DNA from 3 places in the Lacrimispora sinapis genome. Region 2 is predicted to be linked to each of the others. Evidence: a T-box and tRNA genes for the amino acid it is inferred to sense, from the RefSeq annotation. Region 2 holds a T-box; the other regions hold tRNA genes.
The links. A T-box is a leader RNA that pairs with one kind of tRNA and senses whether it is charged. The one in region 2 lies ahead of VIG27_RS10150 (valine--tRNA ligase), so its partner is inferred to be a tRNA-Val.
Positions count from the first base shown of each region.

Region 1 (3,265 bases), 890 kb from region 2:
CTAACCTGCAGCCATGACCTGGCTGGGGGACAATGTCAGGCGGGGAGTTTGACTGGGGCGGTCGCCTCCGAAAGAGTATCGGAGGCGCTCAAAGGTTCCCTCAGAATGGACGGAAACCATTCGAAGAGTGCAAAGGCATAAGGGAGCTTGACTGCGACACCGACGGGTGGAGCAGGTAGGAAACTAGGACTTAGTGATCCGGTGGTATAAAGTGGGATTGCCATCGCTCAACGGATAAAAGCTACCCTGGGGATAACAGGCTTATCACTCCCAAGAGTTCACATCGACGGAGTGGTTTGGCACCTCGATGTCGGCTCATCGCATCCTGGGGCTGTAGTAGGTCCCAAGGGTTGGGCTGTTCGCCCATTAAAGCGGTACGCGAGCTGGGTTCAGAACGTCGTGAGACAGTTCGGTCCCTATCCGGCGTGGGCGTAGGATATTTGAGAGGAGCTGTCCTTAGTACGAGAGGACCGGGATGGACTGACCTCTGGTGTATCTGTTGGTGATCAAGACCATGGCAGAGTAGCCAAGTCGGGAAGGGATAAACGCTGAAGGCATCTAAGCGTGAAGCCCCCCTCAAGATGAGATATCCCATCGCAAGAGTAAGACCCCTTGAAGACGACGAGGTAGATAGGGCAGAGGTGGAAGCATGGTAACATGTGTAGCTGACTGTCACTAATAGGTCGAGGGCTTAACCAGGTTGGTTTAGGTAAGAGGAAGAACGGATGAAAGATATAAGACAATGTGTGGTTTTGAGGGTATATGCCTCAGTAATTGCAGCAATGCAATAATCCTCGATAGCTCAGTTGGTAGAGCAAACGGCTGTTAACCGTTGGGTCGTAGGTTCAAGTCCTACTCGGGGAGTTCGTGATACTCAAGCGAAGGCTGTGAGGATAACGAAACAAAAGTACGGCCCCATGGTCAAGCGGTTAAGACATCGCCCTTTCACGGCGGTAACACGAGTTCGAATCTCGTTGGGGTCATTGAATGCCGATGTGGCTCAATTGGCAGAGCAGCTGATTTGTAATCAGCAGGTTATCGGTTCGAGTCCGATCATCGGCTTTCATAGACCAAATATATGTATTAAATTAATATTTTAGGACCTTTAGCTCAGTTGGTTAGAGCAACCGGCTCATAACCGGTCGGTCCCGGGTTCGAGTCCCCGAAGGTCCACTAGCACTGAACTAAATATTTAATGATCTGGCCCGGTGGCTCAGTTGGTTAGAGCGCCGCCCTGTCACGGCGGAGGTCGTGGGTTCGAGTCCCATCCGGGTCGTTCTGTATGAAAGTACAGTTATTTAATACCAGCAGGTAAGCATAATGGCTTACTGTCACATTTATGGGATCTTAGCTCAGCTGGGAGAGCATCTGCCTTACAAGCAGAGGGTCATAGGTTCGAGCCCTATAGGTCCCATTTCCATGAGAAATCATGAGAATGCCGGCGTGGCGGAACTGGCAGACGCACAGGACTTAAAATCCTGCGGGACTTACCTCCCGTACCGGTTCGATTCCGGTCGCCGGCATTTGCCTGATAAGGCAAGTAATCGAATATGTGTGTGTAGCTCAGCTGGATAGAGCACTTGGCTACGGACCAAGGTGTCGGGAGTTCGAATCTTCTCACGCACGTACAGAAAACCTTTATTTTATAAGGGTTTGCAAAAAGAAAGGCTTCCTGTAAAGGAGGCCTTTTTCGTTTGACTAACATTTTTAATTTGATGGTTCACGAAGTAAAAGCATCCTATACAGGGTGCTTTTTTCGTGTTATACTTGATTTTTATTATAGTTAAGCATTTGCCTATATGGAGAAATTAGACAAACTTTTTTATAATGTAAATGTTTGCAGAGGTAAGGGAGTAAGGCAAATGCTTGGATGGAGTTATTGGCTGATTATAAGGTAGAAATAGAATGCTCCTAAAAGCGAACATTAAACGAAACAAACATTAAATGAAACAACACCAGGTGAGAATATAAAATAAACAAAATTTTAAAGGGGAACATATGTTTAATAAATCTGCAGAATTGATAGAACAAAAGTATTTGGAAAGGGCTAGAAATCTTAGCGTTGCACTTTTATGTGATGGGGTAAAAAAAGCAAATATAGATTTACGAAATAACGGATGCATGGAAGCAGCTATTAAACCGGTTGCCCCTGGAATGACTATGGTGGGCACAGCTTTGACTGTACAAACTGGAAATGGTGATAATTTTCCCATACATTTGGCAACTTATAGTGCTCCGTCGGAAGGTTATGTTATGGTGATTGATGGAAAAGGATTTGAGAGCAGAGCATATTGTGGTGATTTAATTATGGGTGCGTGTCAGGCAATCGGTTTTGAGGGAATGGTGGTTGATGGATACACAAGAGACAGAGAGGGAAATATTAAGTTGGGATTTCCAGTCTATAGCAAAGGCTTCATACCGAATTCACCAATTAAAAAGGATGAGGGGAATGTAAACACGGAAATTTTTTGCGGTGGTGTTAAGGTGAATCCGGGTGATCTGGTAGCAGGCGATTCTGATGGCGTATGTGTCATACCCAGAGAGTATATCGGTCAAGTCCTTGATCTGGCGGAAGAGAAACTGGCCTATGAAATAGATCGGAGCCGCACGATTGAGGCTTATAGAGAAGCAAAAAGGAACGGAAAAGAATTGCCTCAGCTCGCACCTCAATGGGTACTTGATATGATCAAATAAAACGTTTTTTTATCAGTACTACTATTATAATAAAAATAAAAGGCATATAGTGTTAAATAATGGCGAAAAAGGAATGATGCATTAATAGTGTTGTATAAGGAAGGTTGAAAAAATAATAGTGTGTAAAGAAGGTTGAAAAAATAATGGTACATTAAAAATGTTGAGTAAATAGTGTTGGATATAGAATGTTAAGTAAATAATGATGCACTAAAAATAGTGAATAAATAAAGATGGATAAAAAATAGTGCAACAGTAACCATACAATTTTTTTTGGTTAAAGGGTTTAAGAGGAAATCATATCTTTACAAATGGATAAATTAGGTGTATAGTTACTGATGTAAAATAATTGCGTTGGTAGCTCAGTTGGATAGAGCGTCTGGCTACGGACCAGAAGGCCGCGAGTTCGAATCTTGTCCAGCGCATGAAAAGAACAGTTTTTGTTTTTTGAAAACTGTTCTTTTTTTGTATATTTTTTTGGTGATTAAGAATATAAGGGGGAGAATTGTAATATAAAATAATATTTATAGAATATCATTGCTTAAATAATCATAAGTTGGATTTATTATAATAA
Region 1 is NZ_CP141832.1:3,060,875-3,064,139, reverse strand. Features, by position in the region: rRNA gene VIG27_RS14415 (23S ribosomal RNA) at 1-699, shown strand, start outside; tRNA gene VIG27_RS14410 (tRNA-Asn) at 792-864, shown strand; tRNA gene VIG27_RS14405 (tRNA-Glu) at 912-983, shown strand; tRNA gene VIG27_RS14400 (tRNA-Thr) at 990-1,062, shown strand; tRNA gene VIG27_RS14395 (tRNA-Ile) at 1,100-1,173, shown strand; tRNA gene VIG27_RS14390 (tRNA-Asp) at 1,203-1,276, shown strand; tRNA gene VIG27_RS14385 (tRNA-Val) at 1,342-1,414, shown strand; tRNA gene VIG27_RS14380 (tRNA-Leu) at 1,438-1,523, shown strand; tRNA gene VIG27_RS14375 (tRNA-Arg) at 1,553-1,626, shown strand; gene VIG27_RS14370 (RraA family protein) at 1,999-2,694, shown strand; tRNA gene VIG27_RS14365 (tRNA-Arg) at 3,043-3,116, shown strand.
Region 1: it encodes a tRNA-Val, which carries the amino acid that the T-box ahead of VIG27_RS10150 (valine--tRNA ligase) is inferred to sense. The anticodon was not compared.

Region 2 (3,265 bases):
GATGACCCAGAAGAAAATGATATCATAACCGGTAACCAGTACATCGGTTGGGTAGAAATACTTTAAATCTTCTGTTTCATTGGGCCATCCCAGGGTTGAGAACGGCCAGAGTGCAGACGAAAACCAGGTGTCAAGAGTATCCTCATCCTGTGTTAAGTGTGTCCCCTTGCATTTTGGACAAACGTCCGGTGCTTTCCTGGAAACAACGATCTCTCCGCAGCTATCACAGTAATAAGCCGGAATCCGGTGCCCCCACCAGAGCTGTCTGGAGATACACCAGTCACGAATGTTCTCAAGCCAGTTAAAATACGTCTTATCAAATCTCTCAGGAACAAATTTTAAGGAGCCATTCCTTAATGCTTCCACCGCTGGTTTAGCCAGCTCATCCATCTTAACGAACCACTGCTGTTTTACCATAGGTTCTACGGTGGCACCGCAACGGTCATGAGTTCCAACCGCATGGGTGTGAGGCTCGACCTTCACCAAAAGCCCCAGTGCCTCCAAATCCTTTACCATGGCCTTTCTGGCTTCATACCGTTCCATACCGTGGTATTTGCTTCCCGGAAGGTTGATGGTGGCATCGTCATTCATGATAACCAGTTCCGGCAGATCATGTCTTTTCCCAACTTCAAAGTCATTGGGGTCATGCGCCGGAGTGATCTTTACGCATCCGGTACCGAATTCTTTATCCACATATGAATCCGCAATTACCGGTATCTCACGGTCTGTAAGAGGAAGCTTTAACATTTTGCCGATCAGGTCCTGATACCGTTCATCCTCCGGGTTGACAGCCACCGCACTGTCTCCTAACAGAGTTTCCGGCCTTGTAGTTGCGATCTCCACAAATCTGCCTTCTTCTCCTGCAATGGGGTAATTGATGTGCCAGAAGAAGCCATTCTGGTCCTCGTGCTCCACCTCAGCATCGGAAATGGAGGTCTGGCATACCGGACACCAGTTTACGATTCTGGAGCCTTTATAAATATAACCCTTTTTATGAAGGCGGATAAACACTTCCTGGACTGCCTCAGAGCACCCGTCATCCATGGTAAAGCGTTCTCTCTCCCAGTCAGCGGAAGAGCCTAGCTTATGAAGCTGATTGATGATTCTGCTGCCATAATCCTTTTTCCAGTCCCAGCACTTGGAAAGAAAGCCTTCTCTTCCAAGTTCCTCTTTGTCAATGCCCTGCTGTTTCAAACTCTCAATTACCTTTACTTCCGTGGCAATGGCGGCATGGTCTGTTCCCGGCTGCCAAAGAGCCTCAAACCCCTGCATTCTCTTGTACCGGATCAAAATGTCCTGCATGGTATTGTCCAGAGCATGTCCCATATGGAGCTGTCCGGTGATATTTGGCGGCGGCATCACAATGGTAAAGGGCTTCTTGTCCTTATTTGGCTGTGCATGGAAATACCTTTTATCCAGCCACTTTTTATAAAGCTTTCCTTCGATCCCAGCCGGATCATAGGTCTTTTCTAACTCTTTCATAATCTTCTCCTTTATCTTTCCCATCATTTTTCATAGAAAAAAAGAAAAGCCCTCTGCATCCTTGGATGCAAAGGGCGAATCATCGCGGTACCACCTTTTTTTATATGACAAATCCTGCCATACTTCTTTCGGCTTATAACGCTGCCAGGCGTGAAAGCTTACTGTCAGTCTGATTCAGCCTTCCGGTTCCAAAGCTACCTTCCGAACACACTTCCTTAACCGCCTTTCAGCCGATGGACGGTTTTCTCTTTCAGGGTCATGCACGTACTCCTCTTTTTCTCTACCTTTTCTTTATTCCCACCCGTGGGCTTTGGCACAAAGCCATACTCACAAAGTGTTTTCCTGTCATTTGTAATGATAGTGTCTTTTCAGAAATTTGTCAAGACATAATGTTGCGGTATTCCTGTTTCCACTTCTGAACAAGCTCTCCGGCGCCTTGAAAACGCTTGATGGGATCTTTTTGAAACAGCTTTTCCAGTTCCAGAAGGCTGTCTGCCTGGCCTGCCAGCTCTTCTGCTTTTCTCCGTTCTTCTTCGGTTTCCCGCTTCAATTCTTCCGTAATCAAGGCCTGAAACCTCTCATTTAATACAAGGCCCTTGTTCCACTGGGCCAAATGGCAGATTCTTTTTAAGACCTCACTGTTTTTTACCAGATCAAAGGATTTCACATAAGCCTGATAAGCCTTGTTGGTCATAAAAAGCCTTGCATAGGAGGCACCCAGATTGTTATAGATCTTTGCCCGAAACACGTCATCCACACGGTTTCCCTTCGGCAGTTCTAAAATCCTCTGATATTCCGCCACCGCTTTTCCATACTGTTTTTTGGAAAACAGATAATCCGCCCGTTCCTTTAAAAATTCCGCCTCCGGCAGCCGCCGGTAAGCGGCTAACTTCTGCCTAAAACGGTTCACCTCTGCCGCATTGTAATAATCGCATTCGTGTAGAATTACAGCCAAAATCTCATCCCCGTCTTCACCGCTTTGCTGTAATTTCACCAGCTTTAAAGCAAGGAAAGCCATATCCAGATCATCCCGGATAAATTCAATCAGGGAATTATCCACAAAGTTGTCCATGACAAGCAGAGGATTATGATAAATCACATAGCATAGCTCCTGGGAAGAAAACAAACGGACTCCCAGACCTTCAAAATAATATGGGTGTTTCACCGGCTCCTGCCGGCAAAGAATCAGACTCATAGCATGACCTCTTGTCTAATGACTGCATCCGTAGCAGGAAACAGCTCTCCAAAGCCTTTGTCTTTCAGTACCACTGCCATGGTTTTTTCATCCAAAAAGCCAAAGCTCAAGCCCAGCCGGGTCGTCCTGCTTGGCCGGTTGGGAAACCCTTCTAAGGGGATCTTTACTAAGCGCCTCTGTTTGGGGTCCATGGGAGTCACCATAAATTCCACATAATCCTGGTTATCCACGATCAAATCTACACTGCTCTTTGTTTCGTACCAGTTATCACCGGCAGCCGCCACCACAAGCTGGCTTTCCCGCTCCTTGTGGAGCACTCGCATGGAAACTGTGGAATGAAGCCGTCCATCACAGATGCAGGTGAACGGATATGCGTTATTTTCCTGTAAGTAATCCATGCCTTTAAAAGCCGCACCTCTTGCAAACAGCTCCTGCTCTATATAAACCTTGCGGCGGGAACAGAGCACCTTCATGGAATCCACCGCCCAGTCATGGCGCTCAAAGCCTTTCCCGGTGAGAAAAACAGAGGAAAACAGCTTTTTCTGAAGAAGCCGTTCCGCACAGGAGCTTAAGATCTTATCCGCCAGT
Region 2 is NZ_CP141832.1:2,173,457-2,176,721, forward strand. Features, by position in the region: gene VIG27_RS10150 (valine--tRNA ligase) at 1-1,482, opposite strand, end outside; T-box leader at 1,550-1,772, opposite strand; gene VIG27_RS10155 (hypothetical protein) at 1,862-2,677, opposite strand; gene VIG27_RS10160 (DUF5716 family protein) at 2,674-3,265, opposite strand, start outside.

Region 3 (3,265 bases), 1.6 Mb from region 2:
GCAAATCCGTCTAGCAACAGGAAGGTGTGACGCGTACCGAACAAAAGTAGGGAAGTCTCTGTAGGGGCTGTCAAGAAAAGCCGCTATTGTGTAATATGTGCCCGTACCGTAAACCGACACAGGTGGATGAGGAGAGAATCCTAAGGCCGGCGGGAGAAGCATTGTTAAGGAACTCGGCAAAATGACCCCGTAACTTCGGGATAAGGGGTGCCTGAGAAATCAGGCCGCAGAGAATAGGCTCAAGCAACTGTTTAGCAAAAACACAGGTCTATGCAAAACCGAAAGGTGAGGTATATGGGCTGACGCCTGCCCGGTGCTGGAAGGTTACGAGGAGGGGTTAGCGGAAACGCGAAGCTCTGAATTTAAGCCCCAGTAAACGGCGGCCGTAACTATAACGGTCCTAAGGTAGCGAAATTCCTTGTCGGGTAAGTTCCGACCCGCACGAAAGGCGTAATGATTTGAGCGCTGTCTCAACAATGCACCCGGTGAAATTGAAATACCAGTGAAGATGCTGGTTACCTGCGCCAGGACGGAAAGACCCCATGGAGCTTTACTCTAGTTTGATACTGGGATTCGGTATTGCATGTACAGGATAGGTGGGAGGCAAAGAATCACGGACGCCAGTCTTTGAGGAGCCGATGTTGGGATACCACCCTTGCGATACTGGGTTTCTAACCTGCAGCCATGACCTGGCTGGGGGACAATGTCAGGCGGGGAGTTTGACTGGGGCGGTCGCCTCCGAAAGAGTATCGGAGGCGCTCAAAGGTTCCCTCAGAATGGACGGAAACCATTCGAAGAGTGCAAAGGCATAAGGGAGCTTGACTGCGACACCGACGGGTGGAGCAGGTAGGAAACTAGGACTTAGTGATCCGGTGGTATAAAGTGGGATTGCCATCGCTCAACGGATAAAAGCTACCCTGGGGATAACAGGCTTATCACTCCCAAGAGTTCACATCGACGGAGTGGTTTGGCACCTCGATGTCGGCTCATCGCATCCTGGGGCTGTAGTAGGTCCCAAGGGTTGGGCTGTTCGCCCATTAAAGCGGTACGCGAGCTGGGTTCAGAACGTCGTGAGACAGTTCGGTCCCTATCCGGCGTGGGCGTAGGATATTTGAGAGGAGCTGTCCTTAGTACGAGAGGACCGGGATGGACTGACCTCTGGTGTATCTGTTGGTGATCAAGACCATGGCAGAGTAGCCAAGTCGGGAAGGGATAAACGCTGAAGGCATCTAAGCGTGAAGCCCCCCTCAAGATGAGATATCCCATCGCAAGAGTAAGACCCCTTGAAGACGACGAGGTAGATAGGGCAGAGGTGGAAGCATGGTAACATGTGTAGCTGACTGTCACTAATAGGTCGAGGGCTTAACCAGGTTGGTTTAGGTAAGAGGAAGAACGGATGAAAGATTTAAGACAATGTGTGGTTTTGAGGGTATATGCATTAGCCTTCAAATAGGTTTGGCCTGGTGGCTCAGTTGGTTAGAGCGCCGCCCTGTCACGGCGGAGGTCGTGGGTTCGAGTCCCATCCGGGTCGTTTTACAACTAAATTTTGTCAATGGGATCTTAGCTCAGCTGGGAGAGCATCTGCCTTACAAGCAGAGGGTCATAGGTTCGAGCCCTATAGGTCCCATTCAGTATGCAAACCACATACATGAGAAGAGTTGTGCCGATGTGGCTCAATTGGCAGAGCAGCTGATTTGTAATCAGCAGGTTATCGGTTCGAGTCCGATCATCGGCTTGCATCAAAACAATTGAAATATGGATGGGTTCCCGAGTGGCCAAAGGGGGCAGACTGTAAATCTGTTACGACACGTTTCGATGGTTCGAATCCATCTCCATCCATTCAGTGATTAAAAAATGAATCACTGCATATACTATAATTAAATAACGCGGGGTGGAGCAGTCTGGAAGCTCGTCGGGCTCATAACCCGAAGGTCGTAGGTTCAAATCCTGCCCCCGCAATTTTTAATGTGTAATTTAGTGGATAATGTACTAAAGAACGCATGCGCCCAGATAGCTCAGTTGGTAGAGCAGAGGACTGAAAATCCTCGTGTCGCTGGTTCGATTCCGGCTTTGGGCATATGGGATACTAGCTCAGGTGGTAGAGCACTTGACTTTTAATCAAGTTGTCCGGGGTTCGAATCCCCGGTGTCTCAGGACAAGCCTTGAAACAGAAATGTTTCAGGGCTTTTTGTATTTTACTATTCTATTCATCGAATTCTACAATCACGTAATATCCCCGGTCATTGTGTTTCACTTCTTTTACAATTCCCTGGTTGGATTTTATACGGTCGCGTCCAGTGTAACAGCCTGACATGGCAACAGCCGGTTCTATGATATAACTGTAGCTGCTGGTACCTTCCCGTTCTATGATGTGAACTAAATCATTTGCTTTTACTAATCCTGGACGCTCCATTTTAAACTCTATTAATCTCATGGGTATCACCTTTCCTTCCACTATTTTACTCAAAATACTATTATAGCTCCCCTAGAATAAATTGTAAAGATAGGGTAAGGATGCTATACTAAAGGGGTTGGTAGTCTGCAGAAATTTAATAATTGAAATAAGAATAAATAGATATCGAAACAGGAAAATATAAGAGCAGAAATATAGAGTTGAGGAGATTGAGGGATAAATTGTGAAGGAAAGACCAAATTTACTAAAAAGGTTGATGGAGTATGCTGACTCGGATTTCTACCCATTTCATATGCCGGGACATAAAAGACAATATAAGTATGAGGCTTTGAGCCAATTTTTAAATCCATTTTCAATTGATATTACGGAAATTAACGGGTTTGATAATCTTCATCATCCGGAAGGAATTTTAAAGGATTCTATGGAATGGGCGGCTGGAATTTATGGGAGTGACAAGACATTCTATCTTGTTAATGGAAGCAGTTGCGGAATATTAAGTGCAATCGGTGCCACAGTTCGGAACAGAGGGACGATTTTGATGAGCCGGAATTGTCATAAATCTGCTTTTTATGGAGTTTTCCTCAATCAGCTGAATGCAAACTATATTTATCCACAATTTATACCTGAATTGGGGCTTCAAGGTGGACTATTAGCTGAGGATGTAGAAGAAATGTTGAAAACATGTTCGGATATAGAAGCGGTACTGGTGGTATCCCCAACTTATGATGGTGTGGTTTCTGATATTAAGGCAATTGCTCAGGTGGTTCATAAGTTTGGTTTACCCCTTATTGTGGATGAGGCACATGGGGCACATTTCTCATTTGGTAAAAATGAAGGATTTCCGGTTTCGGC
Region 3 is NZ_CP141832.1:17,420-20,684, forward strand. Features, by position in the region: rRNA gene VIG27_RS00075 (23S ribosomal RNA) at 1-1,370, shown strand, start outside; tRNA gene VIG27_RS00080 (tRNA-Asp) at 1,458-1,531, shown strand; tRNA gene VIG27_RS00085 (tRNA-Val) at 1,555-1,627, shown strand; tRNA gene VIG27_RS00090 (tRNA-Thr) at 1,663-1,735, shown strand; tRNA gene VIG27_RS00095 (tRNA-Tyr) at 1,758-1,839, shown strand; tRNA gene VIG27_RS00100 (tRNA-Met) at 1,886-1,959, shown strand; tRNA gene VIG27_RS00105 (tRNA-Phe) at 2,005-2,077, shown strand; tRNA gene VIG27_RS00110 (tRNA-Lys) at 2,081-2,153, shown strand; gene VIG27_RS00115 (hypothetical protein) at 2,204-2,434, opposite strand; gene VIG27_RS00120 (aminotransferase class I/II-fold pyridoxal phosphate-dependent enzyme) at 2,637-3,265, shown strand, end outside.
Region 3: it encodes a tRNA-Val, which carries the amino acid that the T-box ahead of VIG27_RS10150 (valine--tRNA ligase) is inferred to sense. The anticodon was not compared.